Thalassobaculum sp. OXR-137: one gene and its partner. The protein of the gene in region 1 interacts with the protein of each later gene in a pairwise test. Links are inferred from orthologs where the notes say so. Each region holds a gene or a part of one and is shown on either strand. Other genes may lie near its edges. The genes, in order: nusG and rho.

Region 1 (7,673 bases):
AAGAAATCTGGTGCCGGCAGCAGGACTTGAACCCGCGACCCCCTGATTACAAATCAGGTGCTCTACCAGCTGAGCTATGCCGGCACGCCTGCGTTTCTGCGCAGTTCCGAGCCTGACGTCAAGCGTCGCGTGGCAGCGTCATGGATGCGGATGTTCGCGCACCCAGTGCTCGGCGATGGCCTGGCGGCCGGTGACCCAAATGCCGCCCTTCTCCTGCACGTAGTCCAGCAGCCTGGCCAGACCCGCCGCCCGCGAGGGGTGGCCGATCAGGCGCAGGTGCAAGCCGCAGGACATCATCCGCGGGCTGTTCGCCCCTTCCTCCCACAGCATGTCGATCGCGTCCTTCACGAAGGTGAAGTAGTCGTCGCCGGTGGGGAAATGGTTGCGGGCGAACTTGCTGTCGTTGGTGGTCAGCGAATAGGGCACCACCAGATGCGGCCGGCCGGACACCTCGGTCCAGTAGGGCAGCTCGTCGGCATAGCTGTCGCTGTCGTAGAGGAAGCCGCCGTGCTCGACGACCAGGCGGCGGGTGTGCACGCTCGGACCGTGGCGGCAGTACCAGCCGGCCGGCCTGGCCCCGGTGGTGCGCTCCAGGCTCTCCACCGCGCGGGCGATGTGGGCGCGCTCCTCGTCCTCGCTGAGCTGGAAATGGTTCACCCAGCGCCAGCCGTGGCAGCAGATGTCCCAGCCGCTCTCGCGGATCGCGGCCGCCGCCTCGTCGTTGCGCTCCAGCGCCAGGGCGCAGGCGTTGACCGTCAGCGGCAGGTTGCGCTCGGTGAACAGCCGGTGCAGCCGCCAGAAGCCGACGCGGGTGCCGTATTCGAACATCGACTCCGCGGCCAGGTCGCGCGAGCCGGGACCGTTCGGGCTGTCCGGCGAGTCGGTCAGGCTCCCCTCGGAGAAGCCGTCGCCCTCGGGGATCGAGTATTCCGACCCCTCCTCGTAGTTCATGACGAAATTGATCGCCAGCCGCGCGCCGCCGGGCCAGTTGGCATGGGGCGGGGTGCGGCCGTAGCCGACCATGTCGCGGTCCAGATGCGGCTGGAAATTCGGGTCGTCCCGGTCGGGTCCGTTCCGGTCAGGAGCGCTCAAACGATCCTCGCTTCGGCCAGTTTGCGCTGCAGGTCGCGCAGCCGGGTGGCACGTTCGCCCTTTTGCTCCGCCCCGTCCAGATAGCTGGCGAGGAAATCCGGCCGCTTCATGAGCTGCTGCGCGGCGGCCCGGGCGCGGTCGGCGTTCTCGCCCTCGGTGAAAGCGCCTTCGCGGCACAGGTCGACCACCCGCATCAGCCGTTCGGCCGCCGAGCCGCTGCCGTCGTTCAGCTTCTCCAGCAGCCGCGAGCTGTCGAGCAGGGCGGTCTGCGCCTGTTCGACCTGGCGGGTCATGCGGCCCTTCGCCCGGTCGCCGAGCTGGGAGCCCTTCAGCGCCCGGTACAGCGCGCCCAGCGCCATGATCTGCTGCCGAAGCGACAGGCCTTCCGCCACCAGCTTGGCCTCGAGCTGCGGCTGGCCCATCAGGTCGGCGACGTACTGTTCCAGGTACTCCCGCGCGGTCTCGCCGAACACCTTGCTGTGCAGGGCCACGGCCCGCATCACCCGCTCGCCGACGCAGCGCGTTCCCTGCATCAGCATGTCGATGGTCTGGTCGGAGAGGGCCCGGCCCAGCCGGCGTTCCAGCGCCTCCTGGGTCACCTCGCCGCCGATCAGCGCGCCCTCGAAGACGAGGGTGTCGCGCAGCTCGACCACCGCCTGGATCTCCTCGGCGAGGGTCTTGGCCGTCATCTTGTCGGGGCCGGAGACCAGACGGACGATATGCGCGGCCAGGGCCGCCCGGGAATCGGGCATCGGGGCGCGGGTCATCAGCTTGTAGAACGGCACCGACAGGACCGCCTTGGGCGGCGCGTCGGTCGGCCGGGCGGTCCCGTTCAGCAGGGCCAGCAGGCTGGCCACCGCCTCGCCGGCGGTCGGCAGATCGCCGATGACCTCCGGGAGCACCTCCACCGGCCGCAGCAGCTCGCCCAGGAACCGGTCGATGCAGGCCAGCGCCTCCGGCGTGTCGGCGCTGGCGGCGATCTTCAGCAGGGTGTCGAGCTTGTCGGCCCAGCCCTTCTTGTCCGCCAGCCCGGCGGCAACCGAGCACAGGATGCGGAAGGTATGGGCGGGGCTGCTCTCGTCGCCCCGCCGGGCGAACAACGCGCCGGCGGTCTCCGGCGTCATCGGGGCCGGGTCGAGGGCCTCGACCTCCTCGGCCATGGCCGCCTTGGCCTGGTCGATGATGTCCCACAGCCGGCGGATCCGCTCGCTTACCGGCACGCTCATGCCGCGGACCTGCCAGCTCGCCGCCTTCTGGACCGCCTGCATGGCGCTGGTCCCGCTGTTCATCAGATCGGTCTGATGCCGCGGGGAGTACAGGATCTCGATCGCCGTCAGCTTACGGGGGCCGAGATAGGCGGCGCAGGCCCGGGTGATGGTTTCGCGAGCGTCGGGAGTGAACAGGTCTGCGGCTTCTTCGCAGATCGCTGATTTCGCGACCTCGATGTCCTCGCGCGGCGTGAACACCATGATTACTGGGACTCCTGCATATCCGGTCTGCTTGCTCGGTCCGCCGCGCGGAAAAGCTGTCGGAGTATGGCCTAAAAATCTTGGTTAAAGGTTAACCTGCCTTTCTGCCGGGGGCGACCGCGGCGTGATGCAGGGCGATCGCCGCCGCCGCCGACACGTTGAGCGAGCGGATCGGCGCCTTGGTCGGCAGGTGGACGAGTTGGTCGCAGGTCTCGCGGGTCAGGCGGCGCAGGCCGTCGCCCTCCGCCCCCATCACCAGCGCGGCCCGGCCGGACAGGTCGAGACTGTCGAGCGCGACCGGCCCCTCCTCGGCGAGGCCGACGCACCAGAACCCGGCCTCCTGGATGGTGCGCAGGGCGCGGGCGAGGTTGATCACCCGCACCAGCGGGGTGACGTCGAGCGCGCCGGACGCGGTCTTGGCCACCACGGCAGTGATCTGCGGGGTGTGCCGGTCCTGGACGACGACCGCATCGGCCCCGAAGGCCGCGGCGGAGCGCAGCACGGCGCCGAGATTGTGCGGATCGGTCACCTGGTCGAGCACCATCAGCAGGCTTTGGGGCCCGGCGGCGTCGAGCACGTCCTCCAGGGCGGTGTCCGGCAGCGGGTCGACCCGGGCGATCAGGCCCTGATGCACCGCGCCCTCGCCGACCAGGGTGGCGATCTCCTCCGCCGTGACGGTCCTGGGGTCGGGCAGGGCCCCGCACCGGGCCTCGGGCAGGGCGGCCAGGGTCTCGGCGAGATCGGCCGCCGCTTCCACGCTGCACATCAGCGCGCGGACATGCCGTCGCGGATTGGCCAGTGCTGCCGCCACCGCGTGCCTGCCGAACAGCAGAGTCGGGTCGAATGCCGTCCGATCCGACTCGCGGCCGGGGAGTGTTTGACCGCCGCCGGACCGCTCGCGGCCGGGGGCAGGGGATTTCGCCGCACGGGAGGGGCGGCCGCCGTATTTTCGTTTCGCCATGGCTATGCTACGGTTTTCCTCGGTTGGGAGACCACGAACCGCCTGGATTACCGGCGCGGTCATTTTTTGTCGCGTTCGTCGTTGACAAACGGTCGCGAATTAACATAGTTCGCACTCCCTCAGGAACGGGGCTTGCCGAAAGCGAGATTGCGATCCGATCCGATGGTGGGGTGGCCGAGTGGTTAAAGGCAGCAGACTGTAAATCTGCCCGCGTATGCGTACGTAGGTTCGAATCCTACCCCCACCACCACTTGCTGACCGGATCGCGACCGACCGACAAGGTTCTGAAGAGGGTTAGTTTTTCCGGCATCTCCTGGATGCCTCCACGATGCAGCCGACGGGAACGACGAGATGGCCAAGGAGAAATTCGCGCGGACTAAGCCGCACTGCAACATCGGCACGATCGGTCACGTCGACCACGGCAAGACGACGCTGACGGCGGCGATCACGAAGACGCTTGCAGAGTCCGGCGGTGCGACGTTCATGGCGTACGACGCCATCGACAAGGCGCCGGAAGAGAAGGCGCGCGGCATCACGATCTCGACGGCGCACGTTGAGTACGAGACGGCGAACCGTCACTACGCGCATGTGGACTGCCCGGGCCACGCCGACTACGTGAAGAACATGATCACGGGTGCGGCGCAGATGGACGGCGCGATCCTGGTGGTGTCGGCGGCCGACGGCCCGATGCCGCAGACGCGCGAGCACATCCTTCTGGCGCGCCAGGTCGGCGTTCCGGCGCTGGTCGTGTTCATGAACAAGGTCGACCAGGTCGACGACGAGGAGCTTCTGGAGCTGGTCGAGCTCGAGATCCGCGAGCTTCTGTCGTCCTACGAGTTCCCGGGCGACGACATTCCGATCACCAAGGGTTCGGCTCTGGCCGCGCTCGAGGACAGCAACGAGGAGATCGGCCGCAAGGCGATCCTCGCGCTGATGGAGACGGTCGACTCGTACATTCCGACCCCGGAGCGTCCGAAGAACCTGCCGTTCCTGATGCCGATCGAGGACGTGTTCTCGATCTCGGGCCGCGGCACGGTGGTGACCGGCCGTATCGAGCGCGGCATCGTGAAGGTGGGCGAGGAAATCGAGATCGTCGGCATCAAGACGACGGTGAAGACGACCTGCACCGGTGTGGAGATGTTCCGCAAGCTGCTGGACCAGGGCGAGGCGGGCGACAACGTTGGCGTTCTGCTGCGCGGCACCAAGCGCGAGGACGTGGAGCGCGGTCAGGTTCTGGCGAAGCCGGGCTCGATCACGCCGCACACGAAGTTCAAGGCCGAGGCGTACATCCTGACGAAGGAAGAGGGTGGCCGTCACACGCCGTTCTTCACCAACTACCGTCCGCAGTTCTACTTCCGCACGACGGACGTGACCGGGACGGTGACGCTGCCGGAAGGCACCGAGATGGTGATGCCGGGCGACAACATCGCGATGGACGTCGAGCTGATCGCGCCGATCGCCATGGATGACGGCCTGCGCTTCGCCATCCGCGAAGGCGGCCGCACCGTCGGCGCCGGCGTGGTGTCGAAGGTCATCGAGTAATCGGGGGTCATCGGGTAAGCGGAGGCGGGTAACGCTTTTGCAAGGTTAGGAGTGTAGCTCAACTGGTAGAGCACCGGTCTCCAAAACCGGGGGCTGGGGGTTCGAGCCCCTCCACTCCTGCCACTATATAAAGACGTTTCGCGGGCGGCGCCGTCGGGAAACCCGATGGGCGCCATCCGCATTCACGTGTTCGGAATTGGTGCCACAGCGTACCCCGGGGCTTTTCCCGGGACCGTGCGGCGGAGAGCAGAAGCGATGGCGAAGGTGAGTCCCGCCCAGTTCGTGCGTCAGGTGCGACAGGAAGTGTCGCGGGTCACGTGGGCGAGCCGCAAGGAGACGGCCGTGGCCACCCTGATGGTCTTCATCATGGTGTTGCTGGCCTCGGTGTTCTTCTTCGTGGTCGACCAGGTCCTGGCCTGGGGTGTGCAACTGGTACTGGGGCTCGGAGGCTGACATGGCGCAACGATGGTACGTGGTGCAGACCTATTCCGGCTTCGAGAAGAAGGTCGCCCAGTCGATCAACGAGCAGGTCGCCCAGCACGAGTTCGAGGATCTGATCACCGAAGTCCTGGTTCCGACCGAGGAAGTGATCGAGATGCGCCGGGGCGTGAAGGCGACCACCGAACGCAAGTTCTTCCCGGGCTACATCCTGGTCCGGATGGAGCTGACGGACGAGAGCTGGCATCTGGTCAAGTCGCAGCCGAAGGTGGCCGGGTTCGTGGGCGGCAAGAGCCGTCCGATCCCGATCACCGACGCCGAGGCGGACCGTCTGCTGAAGCAGGTCTCCGAGGGCGTGGACCGGCCGAAGCCGTCGATCACCTTCGAGATCGGCGAGCAGGTCCGGGTCTCCGACGGCCCGTTCGCGACGTTCAACGGCCTTGTCGAGGATGTCGACGAGGAGCGGGCGCGTCTGAAAGTTGCGGTGTCGATCTTCGGACGATCGACGCCGGTCGATCTGGAATTCACCCAGGTCGAGAAAACCTGAGCCCGTTCGGGTTCGATCCCGGGACACATGCCCGGGGCCGGAACGGCTCGTTTGTGGACGGCCTGTGGGAGATGACCGCGAAGCCCTGCGGCATCGCACCACGGACCGAAAAGAGGAAGGCAACAGATGGCTAAGAAGATCGTCGGCTATATCAAGCTGGAGATCCCGGCCGGAGCGGCGAACCCGTCTCCGCCGGTGGGTCCGGCTCTCGGTCAACGCGGACTCAACATCATGGAGTTCTGCAAGGCGTTCAACGCCGCGACCGAGAAGATGGAGAAGGGCATGCCGGTGCCGGTGGTGATCACCGCCTACGGCGACCGTACCTTCACCTTCATCACCAAGACCCCGCCGGTGTCCTATTTCCTGAAGAAGGCGTCGAAGGTGGCCAAGGGCTCCCCGACGCCGAACAAGGGCGCGGTCGGCAAGGTCACCCTGGCGCAGGTCAAGGAGATCGCCGAGCAGAAGATGCCGGATCTGAACGCCGTCGACATGGACGGTGCGGTTCAGATGATCAAGGGTTCCGCCCGTTCCATGGGCATCGAAGTGGTGGAGTGAGGCGATCATGGCAAAAACAGGTAAGCGTCTTCGCGCCGCGTACGGCGACCTCGACCGGACGGCCCTCTTCGGCATGGCCGAGGCCATCAAGCTCATCAAGGGCAAGGCCAGCGCCAAGTTCGACGAGACCGTCGAGATCTCGATGAACCTGGGCGTCGACCCGCGTCACTCCGACCAGATGGTCCGCGGCGTCGTCTCGCTGCCGCACGGCACCGGCAAGGACGTGCGCGTCGCCGTCTTCGCCAAGGACGCCAAGGCGGACGAGGCCCGTGCGGCCGGTGCCGAGGTGGTCGGGGCCGAGGATCTGATGGAAGAGATCCAGAATGGCCGGATGGACTTCGACCGCGTGATCGCGACCCCGGACATGATGGCCGTCGTCGGCCGTCTCGGTAAGGTGCTGGGCCCGCGCGGCCTGATGCCGAACCCGAAGCTGGGCACCGTGACCCCGAACGTGGCCGACGCCGTCGCCGCCGCGAAGGCCGGTCAGGTCGAGTTCCGCGTCGAGAAGGCCGGCATCGTCCATGCCGGCATCGGCAAGGCGAGCTTCTCCGAGGATCAGCTGGTCGAGAACGCCACGGCGTTCGTCGATGCGATCCAGAAGGCGAAGCCGACCGGGGCGAAGGGCCACTACATCAAGCGCGTGTCGGTCAGCTCGACCATGGGTCCGGGCATCAAGATCGACACGGCGGCTCTGGGTTCCGCGCCGGCCGCCTAACGCGGCCGCGCTCAAGAGATCGACGGTCCGCGGTCAGCCGCGGGCCGGCGTGAGGGGCGGGAGAGATCCCGTTCCGACCTGTCCGAGACTACGGGCGGCCGCGGCGGAGCGATCCGGAGGGGCCTTAAATTCCGCCCGTACAGACGGGAGCGCCAACGGATACCGGCCCAGCCGGCGATGTTGGACTTCTGGGACAGGCGAACAGGGGCGGCACGAAAGTGTCGTCTTCGTGCAACCGGACCGACGGGCCATGTTCGAAACAGAACGACGGCGCATCGGTTCCAATTGCGGAGATAAGAGGTGAACCGAACCGAAAAGGCCGAGTTGGTCGACTCTCTTCGCACGACGTTCGAA
Region 2 (14,306 bases), 4.3 Mb from region 1 along the record:
AGGTCTCCTCGATGGAGCGCCGGGTGACGTCGATCACCGGCCAGCCGTTCTTGGTGAACATGCGGCGGGCTTCCGCCACTTCCTTGCGCACCTGTTCCATGGCCACGTAGTCGGTCTCCTCGCGCTGCTTGAGCATTAGCACCCGGTTGCGCCGGACCTGGATCAGCCGGGCCGGGTCGGTGGTGAAGGCGACCACCAGCGGCCGCTTCAGGTGGAAGATCTCGTCCGGCGGCGGGACGTCGGGGACGATCGGCACATTGGCGGTCTTGTATCCGCGGTTGGCCAGATAGAGCGAGGTCGGCGTCTTCGACGTCCGCGACACGCCGACGATGACGATGTCCGCCTCCTCCAGATCGTGGACCTGCTGGCCGTCGTCATGGGCCAGGGTGAAGTCCATCGCCTCGATGCGGTTGAAATAGGCCGCGTCCATCTCGTGCTGGCGGCCCGGCCGGGGATGAGATTCCCGGCCCATGTAGTTGGCCAGGGTCATCACGATCGGATCGAGCACCGGCAGGCACGGCACCTCGATGCGCCGGCACGCCTCCTCCAGCCGGCGGCGCAGCTCGGGATCGACCAGGGTGAACAGCACCGGGCCCGGATTGGCCTCCACCCCGGCGATCACCTTGTCCAGATAGCTGCCGGTGCGGACCAGCGACCAGACATGCTCTTTCGCCCGCACATCCTCGAACTGCACCAGGCAGGCCCGGGCGATCTGGTGATTGGTCTCGCCGGTCGCGTCGGACACCAGATGCAGGTGGAGAAGGTCGGTCGCGCTCATCCACCGACGCCCTGGGGAGAACTCCCGTGAAACCCGGGATAAGTCGTGCAGAAGCCGGTGGCGTCGAAATTGCTCAAGGGTCACCTCGATTCACTACCCCCGTCTGTCCGAGGGTGGACAAGTTTACCGGCCCGGCGGGACAACGTCACCGGCCGCGCACTTGTCCAGACTGTCCCCGTTATCCCCATGTTTCAATTCCGCCGTAACCGCCAGCATTCCTGCGGCCGTTGAAGGAGTTGTTCGGCGATCGCTCCCCGTCGACGCGACCCGATTCACGAAACCGACAAGTCTGTGGACAACCGGTGGACCGGATTTGATCCCCAGGATTCCACCCCCCAACCACTTCAACTCCCTATCTTTTAAAAAGAGTAATGAGGTAGAGAAGTTGTGCAGAAAAACAGGGAGCAAGGCATGTCGGGCATCCCGTTGTTAGACACGCTGAACGGCCGAGTCGGGTCGCCGCCGCCGGTCTGGCTGATGCGCCAGGCCGGGCGCTATCTGCCCGAGTACAAGGAAACGCGGAAACTGGCCGGCGGTTTCGTCGACCTGTGCCTGAACCCGGAGCTGGCCTGCGAAGTGACGATGCAGCCGATCCGGCGCTTCGGCTTCGACGCGGCGATCCTGTTCTCCGACATCCTGATCGTGCCCTACGGCGTCGGCCGTCGGCTCGAGTTCGTGGAAGGGCGCGGCCCGGTCCTCGATCCGATCGAACGCGAGGAGGAGATCCCGCCCTTCGATGCGGACGCCTTCCATGCCAAGGTCGGCAACGTCTACGAAACCGTGGCGCGCCTGCGCGAGGCGCTGCCGAAGGACGTGGCGCTGATCGGGTTCGCCGGCAGCCCCTGGACCGTCGCCTCCTACATGGTCGAGGGCGGCAGCAGCCGGGACTACGCCAAGCTCAAGGGCTGGGCCTATGGGCGGCCCCAGGGCTTCGCCAAGCTGATGGATCTGCTGGTCGACGCCACGGTGGCCTATCTGGACCGCCAGGTGGCCGCCGGCGCCCAGGTGGTGAAGCTGTTCGACAGTTGGGCGGGGGCCGCGCCGGAAAGCGTCTTCCAGCGCGCCGTGATCGAGCCGACGGCGGAGATCGTGCGCCGGCTGAAGGCGCTGCATCCGGAGGTGAAGGTCATCGGCTTCGCCCGGGGTGCGGGGGCGATGACACGGGGCTATGCCGCGGCGACCGGGATCGACGGCCTGGCGCTCGACAGCACCATCCCCTTGGCCATGGCCTGCGCGCTGCAGGCCGATATTCCGGTCCAGGGCAATCTCGACCCGATCGCCCTGGTCACCGGCGGCGATGCGCTGAAGGCGGAGACCGACCGCATCCTGGAAGCCCTGTCGGGCGGGCCGTTCATCTTCAACCTGGGCCACGGCATCGTACCGCAGACCCCGCCGGAGAATGTCGCCGCCCTGCTCAAGCATATCCGGGGCTGAGCGGCGATGGACGCCTACGGCATCGTCAAGGCGCTGCACGTGATCAGCGTGATCTCGTGGATGGCCGGTCTGCTCTACCTGCCGCGGCTGTTCGTCTACCACGCCGCGGAAGCCCCGGGCTCGGCTACGTCGGAGACCTTCAAGGTCATGGAGCGCCGACTGTACCGGGCGATCATGAACCCGGCGATGATCGCCACCTGGATCTTCGGCCTCGGCCTGCTCTGGCTGACCCCCGGATGGCTCGAGGACGGCTGGATGCACGCAAAGCTATTCCTGGTGCTGGTCATGACCGCGGCGCATCACATGATGGGACGCTGGCGTAAGGCTTTCGCGGCAGACGAGAATAAGAATTCGACCCGCTACTACCGAATCGCCAACGAAGTCCCTACGTTAGTGATGGTCGTGGTTGTATTCCTGGTGATCACGAAGCCGTTTTAAGATCTGTCGTACGGTGAACGCCGTTGACACCGCCCGGTGGGTCGGGTAAGGCCTGTTTCCGGTCGCCGGGCGCGACCGCTTTTCTCCGGAACATTGCATGTGTTGCAGACGGCCCCCATTCGGACGGGCCCATGGGTAAAACGATAACCCTTTGTGTCGGGCGTGTTCCGGTCCCTTCCCTGAAGGCAATCCACAGCAGATGAATCTTCAAGAACTCAAAGCGAAAACCCCCGCCGATCTCCTCTCCTACGCCGAGGAGCTTGAAGTTGAGAACGCGAGCACGCTGCGCAAGCAGGACATGATGTTCGCGATCCTCAAGCAACTCGCGGAGAACGACGTCCCGATCTCGGGTCAGGGCGTGCTGGAGATCCTGCCGGACGGTTTCGGCTTCCTGCGGGCGCCGGAATCCAACTACCTGCCGGGTCCGGACGACATCTACGTCTCGCCGAGCCAGGTGCGCCGCTTCGGCCTGCGCACGGGCGACACGGTCGAGGGCCAGATCCGCGCGCCGAAGGACGGCGAGCGGTACTTCGCCCTCCTGAAGGTGAACCAGATCAACTTCGAGGATCCCGAGGCGGTCCGTCACCGGATCAACTTCGACAACCTCACCCCGCTGTTCCCGAACGAGAAGCTGAAGCTCGAGACCGAGTTCAAGCCGGAGAACAAGGATTTCACCGCCCGGGTCATCGACCTGATCTCGCCGCTCGGCAAGGGCCAGCGCGCGCTGATGGTGGCGCCGCCGCGCACCGGTAAGACGGTGATGCTGCAGAACGTCGCCCACGCCATCTCCCAGGGCAACCCGGAGGTCTACCTCATCGTCCTGCTCATCGACGAGCGGCCGGAGGAAGTGACCGACATGGTGCGCTCGGTGAAGGGCGAGGTGATCTCCTCCACCTTCGACGAGCCGGCCTCGCGCCACGTGCAGGTCACCGAGATGGTGATCGAGAAGGCCAAGCGCCTGGTCGAGCACAAGCGCGACGTGGTGATCCTGCTGGACTCCATCACCCGCCTGGCCCGCGCCTACAACACCGTGGTGCCGTCCTCGGGCAAGGTGCTGACCGGCGGTGTCGACGCCAACGCCCTGCAGCGCCCGAAGCGCTTCTTCGGTGCGGCCCGGAATATCGAGGAGGGCGGCTCGCTGACGATCATCGCGACCGCGCTGATCGATACCGGCTCGCGCATGGACGAGGTGATCTTCGAGGAGTTCAAGGGGACCGGTAACTCCGAAGTCATCCTCGACCGCAAGCTCTCCGACAAGCGTACCTTCCCGGCGATCGACATCACCAAGTCGGGTACCCGTAAGGAAGAGCTGCTGGTCGATAAGGCCACCCTGTCGAAGATGTGGGTCCTGCGCCGGATCCTCATGCAGATGGGCACGGTCGACGGCATGGAGTTCCTGCTCGACAAGCTCAAGCACTCCAAGACCAACCAGGATTTCTTCGACCAGATGAATTCCTGACGTCTCGTCCTGACGAAAGTCAGGATCTAGTTTCAGATGGAATGGGCCGGCCTTCGGGGTCGGCCTTTTTCGTGGGGACAACGCTTCCCTCCCCCTCCTCCCCGACACTCCCCGGCCTTGTGCCGGGGCAAACCTGTGGGCTGGGACGGGCGTCATCACAGGAGCTCTGAAGCCCGCCACGCGGATGGGATCACCCCGGAACAGGTCCGGGGAGTGGGAGAGATAGAGGGAGCTTGAGCGTAGCCTCCCCGGCCCTCACTTGATCCGGAACCGGTTCCGCAGCCCGAGACCGATCAGAAACAGGAAGATCAGCCCGAAGACCCCTTCCACCGCGCTGATGGTGTAGAGGGTGGTGAGGCAGTCGAGATATTCAGGTGCTCCCTCGTCCATCGGGCACAAGCCCTTGGTCATGATCTCCCGCCCAAGAACGGCCTGGCCGGCGAAGGGAACCACATTCACGAAGGCGGCCACCTTTGCCGCAGTACTGAAGTCGATGAGGCCTCTGGCGAGCATGTCGGGAAGATCCGTCATCGCCTCGAAGGCGAAGAGCGCGAAGAGGATCGTCACCATGAGCCATCCCAAGGGGCGGAGCACGCTCTGCCCGAAGTCCGAGACCCAGCCATATCCAAAGTTCAGGACGAGACCCGGCCAGTGGAGCGGGTTTGCCAGCTTGAGCGTATGGAACCGCTTTGCCTTCGTCTCGAGGGCGAAGAGGCGTAGTTCCAGTTCGTGATCATGGGTGTCGGCGGCGAGCTGCTTCAACCGCCGGAACCGCGCTTCGCCGTCGCCGACGTCACATTTCCCCGAAATCCAGTTCGAGCACGGGTATCGGAAGGTCGACCCCAGAAACGAGGGTGGTTGCGAAAACGATGTTGAGGTCAGGTTCGGCGGAAAATTGAAATCGATAGCGGTGAAATAGGCATGACCCTCAATCTCTGCACTATGAGCGAAAAGTGAGCCGGCAACCCTTGCTCCATTAAGCTGCCAAACGGATTTCATCCTCGCACTGTTGAAGGAGCAGGCGTCGGCGAATGTGGTCTCTCTGAAGTCGGCGTCGGCAGAGAATATGGCCTGGGTGAAGAAGGCGTAATTTGAGAATGTGGTCTCTCTGAAGTCGGCGTCGGCAGAGAATGTAGCCTGGGTGAAGAAGGCGTAATTTGAGAATGTGGTCTCTCTGAAGTCGGCATCGGCAGAGAATGTGGTCTGGCTGAAGTCGGCGTAGACGGCGAAAGTGGCCTCTCTGAAATCAGCGTATCCTGAGAATGTGGCCTGGATAAAGTCAGCACCGGCAGAGAATGTGGCCGCTCTGAAGTCAGCCTTAACCGAGAATCTTGCGTCGCTGAAATCGACTTCGGCCGGAAAAATGAAGTCGCCAAAACCTGAAATCTCGATCTCCTGACCCGAGAAATCGACCTCGACACGATCTTCCAGCGGTTTCTTTAGCTCGGCTTCAGCCCAAGTGTTCCACGCCTCCTTGCCCAGACGAGCAAGATCGAGCCAGCGCTTCTGTTCCGCCAGTATGAACGGGTCGGTCTCGCCGTCGCGTGGTGTGGAAGCATCCATCCCTGCAATCTATGGGGAACCCCTTCTGCCGGGCAAGCACGGAGCCTCACCACATCCCCTCCGACACTCCCCGGCCTTGTGTGTTCAGCCCGGAGAGATAGCGGACAGGTGTTCGGGGAGATGGTTGACACTTTAGGCATGTGATCAGCGCAGGAGGCTGGGCATGCCGTGGAGAGAGGTGTCTGCCATGGAACAGCGGGTTGAGTTCGTGACGCTGGCGTTGTCTGAAGGGGCGAACCGTCGGGAGTTGTGCCGGCGTTTTGGGATCAGTGCGCAGACGGGCTACAAGTGGCTACGGCGGTGGCTGGATGGCGCAGACGGGCTGTGTGAGCGGTCTCGGCGGCCGCATAGGAGCCCGGCGCGGACGGCGGCGGATGTGGAGGCGGCGATCCTGGCGGTGCGCGATGCGCACCCGGCGTGGGGGGCGCGCAAGATCGCGCGCTGTTTGAGCCGCGACGGTCTTGCCGCACCCGCACCGTCGACGGTGCATGCGGTGCTGCAGCGTCATGGGCGGATCGGTGGCGGGAGCGGCGGCGACAACCATCACTACCAGCGCTTCGAGAAGCCGCTGCCGAACCTGCTGTGGCAGATGGACTTCAAGGGCCGGGTGCCGCTGGCCGGGGCCGGCTGGTGCCATCCGCTGACGGTGATCGACGATCACTCGCGCTACGCGCTTTGCCTTGCCGCCTGCGGTGACCAGCGCACGGCGACGGTGCGCAGCGCTCTGGAAGGGGCCTTTTGCCGCTATGGCCTGCCCGAGGCGTTCTTCCTCGACAACGGCTCGCCCTGGGGCGGTGGCGTGCCGGGACAGTGGACGCCGCTCGGCGTGTGGCTGCTCAAGCTCGGCGTGGAGGTCATCCACAGCCGCCCCTACCATCCCCAGTCGCGCGGCAAGAACGAGCGCTTCCACCGCACCCTCAATGCCGAGCTGCTGGCCGGCAACCGGTTCCGCGATCTCGCCTGCGCCCAGAGCGCCTTCGATGCCTGGCGCACCGTCTACAATACCCGCAGGCCGCACGAGGCTCTCGGTCAGGAGGTGCCGGCGACCCGATACACCGTCTCGCCGCGTCCCCTCATCGATCCGCCGCCCGCGATCGTCTATGACGACGGCGAGACGCTGCGCACCGTCAACCAGTCCGCCACCATCAGCTTCCGAAACCGCCGCTGGCGCGTGCCCAAGGCCTTCCGCGGCGAACGCGTCGCCATCCGGCCACGCGACCGCGACGGCCCGTTCGGCGTCTTCTTCGGCGCCAAGCGCATCGCAACCATTGACGTCAACATCGACAAAAACATAATCCCGGAAACCGTCAGCTATGTCTCCGAACAGGCGTCAACCATCTCTCCGGGCTGAACACCTTGTGCCGGGGCAACCCGGTGAGCTAGGGCGGGCGCCACAGGATAATCTCGAACCTCGACCGCGCGGATCGGATTATCCCGGAACAAGTCCGGCGAGTGCGTGAAGGGAGAAGGGGAAAGGTGCCGGGCAAGCATGGCGCACATCGCCCCACTGGACCCGCCGCACCTTGCCGCTCCCCCGCCCGCGTGATAGCTCAAATGTCTGACCATTTACCGTGCGAAGGGGCGTCGATGGCCCAGGGTGATGCTTCACAATCCGGCTCGCAGGCCGCCGCTGCCGCCAAGTCCCCAAAGGTCGGGCTGTTCGTCACCTGCCTGGTCGACATGTTCCGGCCGTCCATCGGCTTCGCCGCGCTGAAGCTGCTGGAGGATGCCGGCTGCACCGTCATCGTGCCGGCGGAGCAGACCTGCTGCGGCCAGCCGGCCTTCAATTCCGGCGACAACAAGGACACCCGCGCCGTCGCCGCCCAGGTGATTGAGGCCTTCGAAGGGCTGGACTACGTGGTCGCCCCGTCCGGCTCCTGCGCCGGGATGATCCGCGAGCATTACCCGGAGCTGTTCGCCGACGACCCGGCCATGGCCCAGCGCGCCCAGCATGTGGCCAAGCGGACCTACGAGCTGACCTCCTTCCTGGTCGACGTGCTCGGCGTCACCTCGGTCGATGCCGAGATGGCCGGCACCGTCACCTATCACGACAGCTGCTCCGGCCTGCGCGAGCTGGAGGTGAAGGCCCAGCCGCGCCGGCTGCTCGCCGGGGTGAAGGGGCTGAGCGTCACCGAACTGCCGGGGGCGGAGGTGTGCTGCGGCTTCGGCGGTACCTTCTGCGTCAAGTATCCGGAGATCTCCGACAAGATGGTCACCAACAAGGCCGAGGAGATCGTCGCCACCGGTGCGGATACCCTGCTGGCCGGCGATCTCGGCTGCCTGCTGAACATGGCCGGCAAACTGAAGCGCCTGGGGGCCGAGACCAAGGTGCGCCACGTGGCCGAGGTGCTGGCCGGCATGACCGACACGCCCGCCATCGGCGACCCTGCCGCCTCCCTGTCCACCAAGGAGCGCTGAGCCATGCAGTCCACATCCAGGAACTTCAAGGACAACGCCCACAAGGCGCTGAACGACGCGACCCTGCAGCGCGCGCTGCTGAACGTGAAGTCCGGCTTCCAGGAGAACCGGGCCCGCACGGTCGCCGGTCTGCCGGAATTCGAGCAGCTCCGCGATGCCGGCCGCGACATCAAGAATCACGTGCTGGCCAACCTGGACTTCTACCTGGAGCGGTTCGAGGAGAACGTCACCGCCAATGGCGGCCACGTGCACTGGTGCCGGACCCCGGCCGAGGCGCGCGAGACGATCCTGGAGATCTGCAAGCGCCGCGAGGCGAAGACCGTCACTAAGGGCAAGTCCATGGTGGCCGAGGAGATCGGCCTCAACGACTACCTGGAGAAGAACGGCGTCGAGCCGATCGAGACGGATCTGGGCGAGTACATCATCCAGCTCCGCCACGAGCCGCCGAGCCACATCATCGCGCCGGCGATCCACGTGACCCGCGAGCAGATCGCCGAGGATTTCCGGCGGGAACACAAGGACCTCGACCCGAACCGCCGGCTGGAGATCCCGCAGGACTTCACCGACGAGGCGCGAGCCAAGCTGCGCGAGCGCTATTTCGCCGCCGATGTCGGCATCACCGGCGCGAACTTCCTCATTGCCGAGACCGGCTCCACGGTCATCGTGACCAACGAGGGCAACGGCGACATGACCCAGCTCCTGGGCAAGGCGCATGTGGTCATCGCCAGCCTGGAGAAGATCGTCCCGACCCTGGAGGACGCTTCCACCATCCTGCGCCTGCTGGCCCGCTCGGCGACGGGGCAGGAAATGTCGGTCTACACCTCCTTCTCCACCGGCCCGCGCCGCTCGGAGGATATGGACGGGCCGGAGGAATTCCACGTGGTCCTGCTGGACAACGGCCGCAGCGCCATGTTGGGCACCGAGTTCCAGGACATGCTGCGCTGCATCCGCTGTGCGGCCTGCATGAACCACTGCCCGGTCTATGCCGCGGTGGGAGGACACGCCTATGGCTGGGTCTATCCGGGACCGATGGGTTCGGTGCTGACCCCGTCGCTGATCGGCGTGGAGGAGGCCGGCCACCTGCCGAACGCCTCGACCTTCTGCGGGCGCTGCGAGAGCGTCTGCCCGATGTGCATCCCGCTACCGAAAATGATGCGTCACTACCGCCAGCGCGAATTCGAAAAAGGCCTTTCTCCCCAAAAGGCTAGGGCGGGACTGTCGCTATGGTCCTACTTCGCTACCCGGCCGAAGCTGTATCGCCTGGCCACGCGGCTGGCTTCTGGCCTGCTGGGCAAGCTCGGAAAGGTTAACGGGAGGTTTACCAGTCTGCCGCTGGCCGGCGGCTGGACCTCCGTCCGCGACATGCCCGCCCCCGAGGGCAAGACCTTCCACGACCTCTACCGCGAACGCCAGGCGAAGGGAGGCCGGGCATGAGCGCGCGCGACGATATTCTCGGCTCGATCCGCAAGTCTCTCGGCCGCGAAGCGCTGTCCGGCGAGCCGGCGGCCCAGCTCCGCCAGCGCCTGGCCCAGCCGAAACGCAATCTGATCCCCGACCGCACGGCCGGTCGCGACACCGCCGGCCTGACCGCCCTGTTCGCCGACAAGGCGCGGGAATTCGCCTGCACGGTGGACGAGGTGGACAGCCTGGATGCCGTGCCGGAGGCGGTACGCGCCTATCTGTCCCGCGAGAACCTGCCGGCCCGAATCGTGCAGGCGCCTGCGCTTTCCGATGGTCTGGACTGGTCGAAGACGCCGACCCTGGAGATCAAGACCGGCACCTCCGACGGCTCGGAGGATACCAGCGTCACCCCGGTCTTCGCCGCCGTGGCCGAGACCGGCACCCTGATGCTGACCTCCGATGCGAGCACGCCGACGGGCCTGAATTTCCTGCCGGAAAATCACATCGCCGTGGTCCGCCGCAGCCAGATGGTCGGCCCGCTGGAGGATGCCTGGGCCCGGTTCCGCGCCGCGCGGGCGAAGGCGGATAGCGACGGGTTCACCATGCCGCGGACGGTGAACCTGATCACCGGCCCGTCGCGCACCGGCGATATCGAGCAGAAGATCCAGATGGGCGCCCACGGCCCGCGCCGCCTGCACGTCATCCTCGTCGCCGATTGAGGCGCGGGAGGGCCGGCGTGCGCAAACCCCGGCGACCCAGCACGGAAGAACTGGATCTGTTCGGCAAGGTCCTCAAGGACGCCACCCGGATCGAGAGCGACCGCCATGCCGAGCATGCGGTGACCCCGGAACCCCTGCCCGAACCGGTTCCCGAAAAACCCGCAACCCTGCAGAAACCTGCGGGACACAAGCGGGTGAGGGGAACACCGCCGGCGCCGCAGCCGGTGCCGGAAATCGTGCCGTCCGACCTTCAGGATCACATCCATGGCGGCGCGCCGGGGATGGACCGGCGGCTGCAGCTTCGCCTGAAGCGCGGCCAGTTGCCGATCGAGGCACGGATCGACCTGCACGGGCTCACCCGGGAGAAGGCGCATGTGGCGCTGAACGGTTTCCTCGCCCGGCAGGAAGCGCTGGGGCGGCGCTGCGTTCTGGTGATCACCGGCAAGGGGCGGCCGGACTGGCAGGCGCCGGGATACGACGTGCCTTGGGGACGGGACGCCCGCGAGATCGGCGTGATCCGCCGCGCCCTGCCCGGCTGGCTCGGCGATTATCCGAACAAGGAACGCATCCTCGCCTTCACCCCGGCCCAGCCGCAGGACGGCGGCAAGGGTGCATGGTACGTGCTGCTGCGCCGGCGCCGGGACCGGACCCGCCCCAGACCCGATTTCGACGGGATGGACGAGCTGTGACCCCGCTCGGCCGACGGCTGCGGGATCTGCGCGAGGCCCGGGGCCTGACCCTGGCGGTCATGGCCGAGGGGCTTGGAGTGTCGGCCGCCTATCTCTCCGCCGTCGAGCACGGCAAGCGGGCGCGGCCCCGATCCGGCTTTCTGGAGCTGGTGAATGCCTGCCTGAACCTGGACTGGGAAGAGGCGGAGGAACTGCGCCGCCTGTCGGAGATCTCCCGCCCCCGAGTGGTGCTGGATACCGGCGGCCTGAGTCCCAAGGCGACGGAGCTGGCGAACCTGCTGGCGGTGCGGATCCGGGAGCTGGACGACAGCCGGATCGATACCCTGCTGGCAGAGCTGCGGGATCCGTAAATTCATTTCAAGCGGAGATGGAATTAACCGGGAGTGGTTTTGAAGATACTTTGCTTTTATACAGAACTGGGCCGTCGGTATTTTCATTATCAATCCGATATGAAGCCGTTCCGCTTAGTGAATTAAGAAAATTAATTTCAACTATTTATGGCGCGCTTATATAGGTGCGGTGGACGAAGCAGAACTTATTCGCCTTCTCACAGGCGAAAGAACCGAGCCAATTTTTGTGTGCCGCATTTCGGATCGCGTCGCGATAGCGATTGGCGCAATCACGACGGCTGTTTGGTTGTCCCGATATACCATCGAAAAACAAGAATCGAAGCACTATAGCGAAACACAGCATCCATATAGAATGGCTCCCTTGACTATCGGCCAAGGATTTGTGCGCATTGAAGCACCGCACCACGCTATATTCATTTATCACTACAAAGATGGCCCACAAATAAAATCCTATAAGGCCGTAGTCAAAGCAACGAAGGATGGAGCCGAATTGTATCTGGTGTCGATACATAGAGTCGACAGAAGCGGTGTTCGCGCAGCATATAGCCGCTCAAAATCGCTTGCTACTCACGAAGCAAGTGGGCGTGAGGTGGGGCCCCCAAAGAACCCCACATAGCGCTCCGCCGGTCGCCCGGCGTGCTACGGCCTGGGGAATAGCACCGTGTCGCTCACGCCAGGAATCTTATAACAAAGATTGGGTGTAATATGGATTCTTCTTGCGTCCATTTGTGAGTCTTTAGATTCAAAATTACCCTCGTAGACGCAATAAGATTCTCTCCAATGTCGTATATATAGTAGTAGGCGGTGCTCCTAGCCCAAAATATTGGCTCTAGGCGTTCTCGATGACGTCTTGCCTACGCCTACAGGATGAACCGGCTCAGATCGGCGTTCTTGGCCAGTTCGCCGACCCGTTCCTTCACCATGGCGGCGTCCACCGTCACCGTCTGGCCGCTGCGGTCCGAGGCGGTGAAGCTCACCTCCTCCAGCAGCTTCTCCAGCACCGTGTGCAGCCGCCGCGCGCCGAGATTCTCCACCGTGCGGTTGATCTCCACCGCCATGTCGGCGAGCGCCTCGATGGCGTCGTCGGTGAAGTCGAGGGTCAGGTCCTCGGTGCCCATCAGCGCCTTGTACTGGGTCACCAGGCTGGCTTCCGGCTCGGTCAGGATGCGGCGGAAATCGTCGCGGGTGAGCGCCTTCAGCTCCACCCGGATCGGCAGGCGGCCCTGCAGCTCCGGCAGCAGGTCCGACGGTTTCGCCAGGTGGAAGGCGCCGGACGCGATGAACAGGATGAAGTCGGTCTTCACCGGCCCGTGCTTGGTGGCGACCGTGGTGCCCTCGATCAGCGGCAGCAGGTCGCGCTGCACACCCTCGCGGGACACGTCGCCGCTGCGGCCTTCCTCCGAGCGGGCAATCTTGTCGACCTCGTCCAGGAAGACGATGCCGTTCTGCTCGACCAGATCGATCGCCTCGCGGGTGACCGCCTCCTCGTCGAGCAGCTTGTCGGCCTCCTGGCGCACCAGGACCTCGTAGCTCTCCGGCACGCTCATCCGCTTGCGCTTGCTCTGGCCGCCGAAGGCCTTGCCCAGCATGTCGTTGAGGTTCATCACCCCGAGCTGGCCGCCGGGCATGCCGGGAATGTCGAAGGTCGGCATGCCGGCGGGACCGCCGGTGCTGGTCACGTCGATCTCGATCTCGCGCTCGGCGAGCTGGCCCTCGCGCAGCATCTTGCGGAACTTCTGCCGGGTCTCGGTGCTGGCGCTGTCGCCGACCAGGGCGTCGATCACCCGTTCCTCGGCCTGCAGCTCCGCCTTGGCATGGACCTCCTTGCGCATCCGCTCGCGGGTCATGGCGATGGCGGATTCCAACAGGTCGCGGATGATCGACTCCACGTCGCGGCCGACATAGCCGACCTCCGTGAACTTCGTCGCTTCCACTTTCAGGAACGGCGCGTTGGCCAGCTTGGCGAGGCGGCGGGCGATCTCGGTCTTGCCGACGCCGGTCGGGCCGATCATCAGGATGTTCTTCGGCAGGATCTCCTCGCGCAGCCCTTCGTCGAGCTGCCGGCGGCGCCAGCGGTTGCGCAGGGCGATGGCGACCGCGCGCTTGGCGTCATGCTGGCCGATGATGAACCGGTCGAGCTCGGAGACGATCTCTCTGGGGGAAAAGTCGGTCATAGGCTTTCGACGGTCACGTTGTCATTGGTGTAGATGCAGATATCGGCGGCGATCGCCATGGCGCGCCGGGCGATGGTCTCGGCATCCATGTCGTCGCGGTCGGCCAGCGCGCGGGCGGCGGCGAGCGCGAAGGACCCGCCGGAGCCGATGCCGATCAGCCCGTCCTCGGGCTCCAGCACGTCGCCGGTGCCGGTCAGCACCAGGGAGACGTCGGCATCGACCACGGCCATCATCGCCTCCAGGCGGCGCAGGTAGCGGTCGGTGCGCCAGTCCTTGGCAAGCTCGACGCAGGCGCGCGTGAGCTGGCCCGGATGCTGCTCCAGCTTGGCTTCCAGCCGCTCGAACAGGGTGAAGGCGTCGGCGGTGGCCCCGGCGAACCCGGCGATCACGTTGCCGCCGGACAGCCGCCGCACCTTGCGGGCGGTCGCCTTCATCACCGTGTTGCCGAAGGTCACCTGCCCGTCGCCGGCGACGACGACGCGATCTCCCTTCCGCACGGCCAGGATCGTCGTGCCGTGCCACTGGGTCGGATCGTCACTCATGGGGTTCTGCCTTATTCCGATGGTCAGGCGAATGTAATGTCCGGCGCGTGCGGTTCAAGCAAGTTGCCAGGGCAAGTCGGACGGGCGGTGTGCCGGGGCGCCTTAGGGGGCGCCTTGGGCTGGCACCTGGGCGGCCTTCCTGCTAAACAGCCGCCATTCTCCAGGGAGGGTGGCATGGCCCGCACGGCGCGCGTCGAGCGCAACACCAATGAGACCCGTATTTCCGCCTCCGTCGATCTGGACGGATCGGGCGCCTATGACGTGGCGACCGGCATCGGGTTCCTCGACCATATGCTGGAGCAGCTCTCCCGACATTCCCTGATCGACCTGACCGTGAAGGC

What was found.
Region 2: the proteins of nusG (region 1) and rho interact in binary tests that used the Escherichia coli proteins (3 or more experiments, as listed by UniProt). The link is inferred for Thalassobaculum sp. OXR-137 from one-to-one orthologs.

What each region holds. Positions count from the first base shown.
Region 1 is NZ_CP139715.1:5,360,189-5,367,861, reverse strand. Bases 4,307-7,283 are described here. They hold nusG (transcription termination/antitermination protein NusG), read left to right. Parts: upstream 4,307-5,518; coding sequence 5,519-6,049; downstream 6,050-7,283. Other genes in these bases: rplA (50S ribosomal protein L1), read left to right, coding at 6,612-7,283; rplK (50S ribosomal protein L11), read left to right, coding at 6,176-6,604; secE (preprotein translocase subunit SecE), read left to right, coding at 5,320-5,517; tuf (elongation factor Tu), read left to right, coding at 4,307-5,064. Outside these bases: T8K17_RS24900 (allantoinase PuuE), read right to left, coding at 139-1,092; T8K17_RS24895 (hypothetical protein), read right to left, coding at 1,089-2,561; 23S rRNA (guanosine(2251)-2'-O)-methyltransferase RlmB, read right to left, coding at 2,653-3,522; more of tuf, read left to right, coding at 3,874-4,306; more of rplA, read left to right, coding at 7,284-7,319; rplJ (50S ribosomal protein L10), read left to right, coding at 7,620-7,673. UniProt on the Escherichia coli protein: Part of the processive rRNA transcription and antitermination complex (rrnTAC). The complex forms an RNA-chaperone ring around the RNA exit tunnel of RNA polymerase (RNAP).
Region 2 is NZ_CP139715.1:1,058,787-1,073,092, forward strand. What follows is about bases 2,153-4,979. They hold rho (transcription termination factor Rho), read left to right. Parts: upstream 2,153-2,849; coding sequence 2,850-4,109; downstream 4,110-4,979. Other genes in these bases: hemE (uroporphyrinogen decarboxylase), read left to right, coding at 2,153-2,212; hemJ (protoporphyrinogen oxidase HemJ), read left to right, coding at 2,219-2,650; T8K17_RS04975 (pentapeptide repeat-containing protein), read right to left, coding at 4,365-4,979. In the rest of the region: T8K17_RS04955 (pyruvate, water dikinase regulatory protein), read right to left, coding at 1-778; more of hemE, read left to right, coding at 1,190-2,152; more of T8K17_RS04975, read right to left, coding at 4,980-5,672; T8K17_RS04980 (IS481 family transposase), read left to right, coding at 5,836-7,023; T8K17_RS04985 ((Fe-S)-binding protein), read left to right, coding at 7,260-8,090; T8K17_RS04990 (LutB/LldF family L-lactate oxidation iron-sulfur protein), read left to right, coding at 8,094-9,524; T8K17_RS04995 (lactate utilization protein), read left to right, coding at 9,521-10,210; T8K17_RS05000 (Smr/MutS family protein), read left to right, coding at 10,228-10,899; T8K17_RS05005 (helix-turn-helix domain-containing protein), read left to right, coding at 10,896-11,249; ATP-dependent protease ATPase subunit HslU, read right to left, coding at 12,110-13,423; ATP-dependent protease subunit HslV, read right to left, coding at 13,420-13,965; imidazoleglycerol-phosphate dehydratase HisB, read left to right, coding at 14,140-14,306. UniProt on the Escherichia coli protein: Facilitates transcription termination by a mechanism that involves Rho binding to the nascent RNA, activation of Rho's RNA-dependent ATPase activity, and release of the mRNA from the DNA template.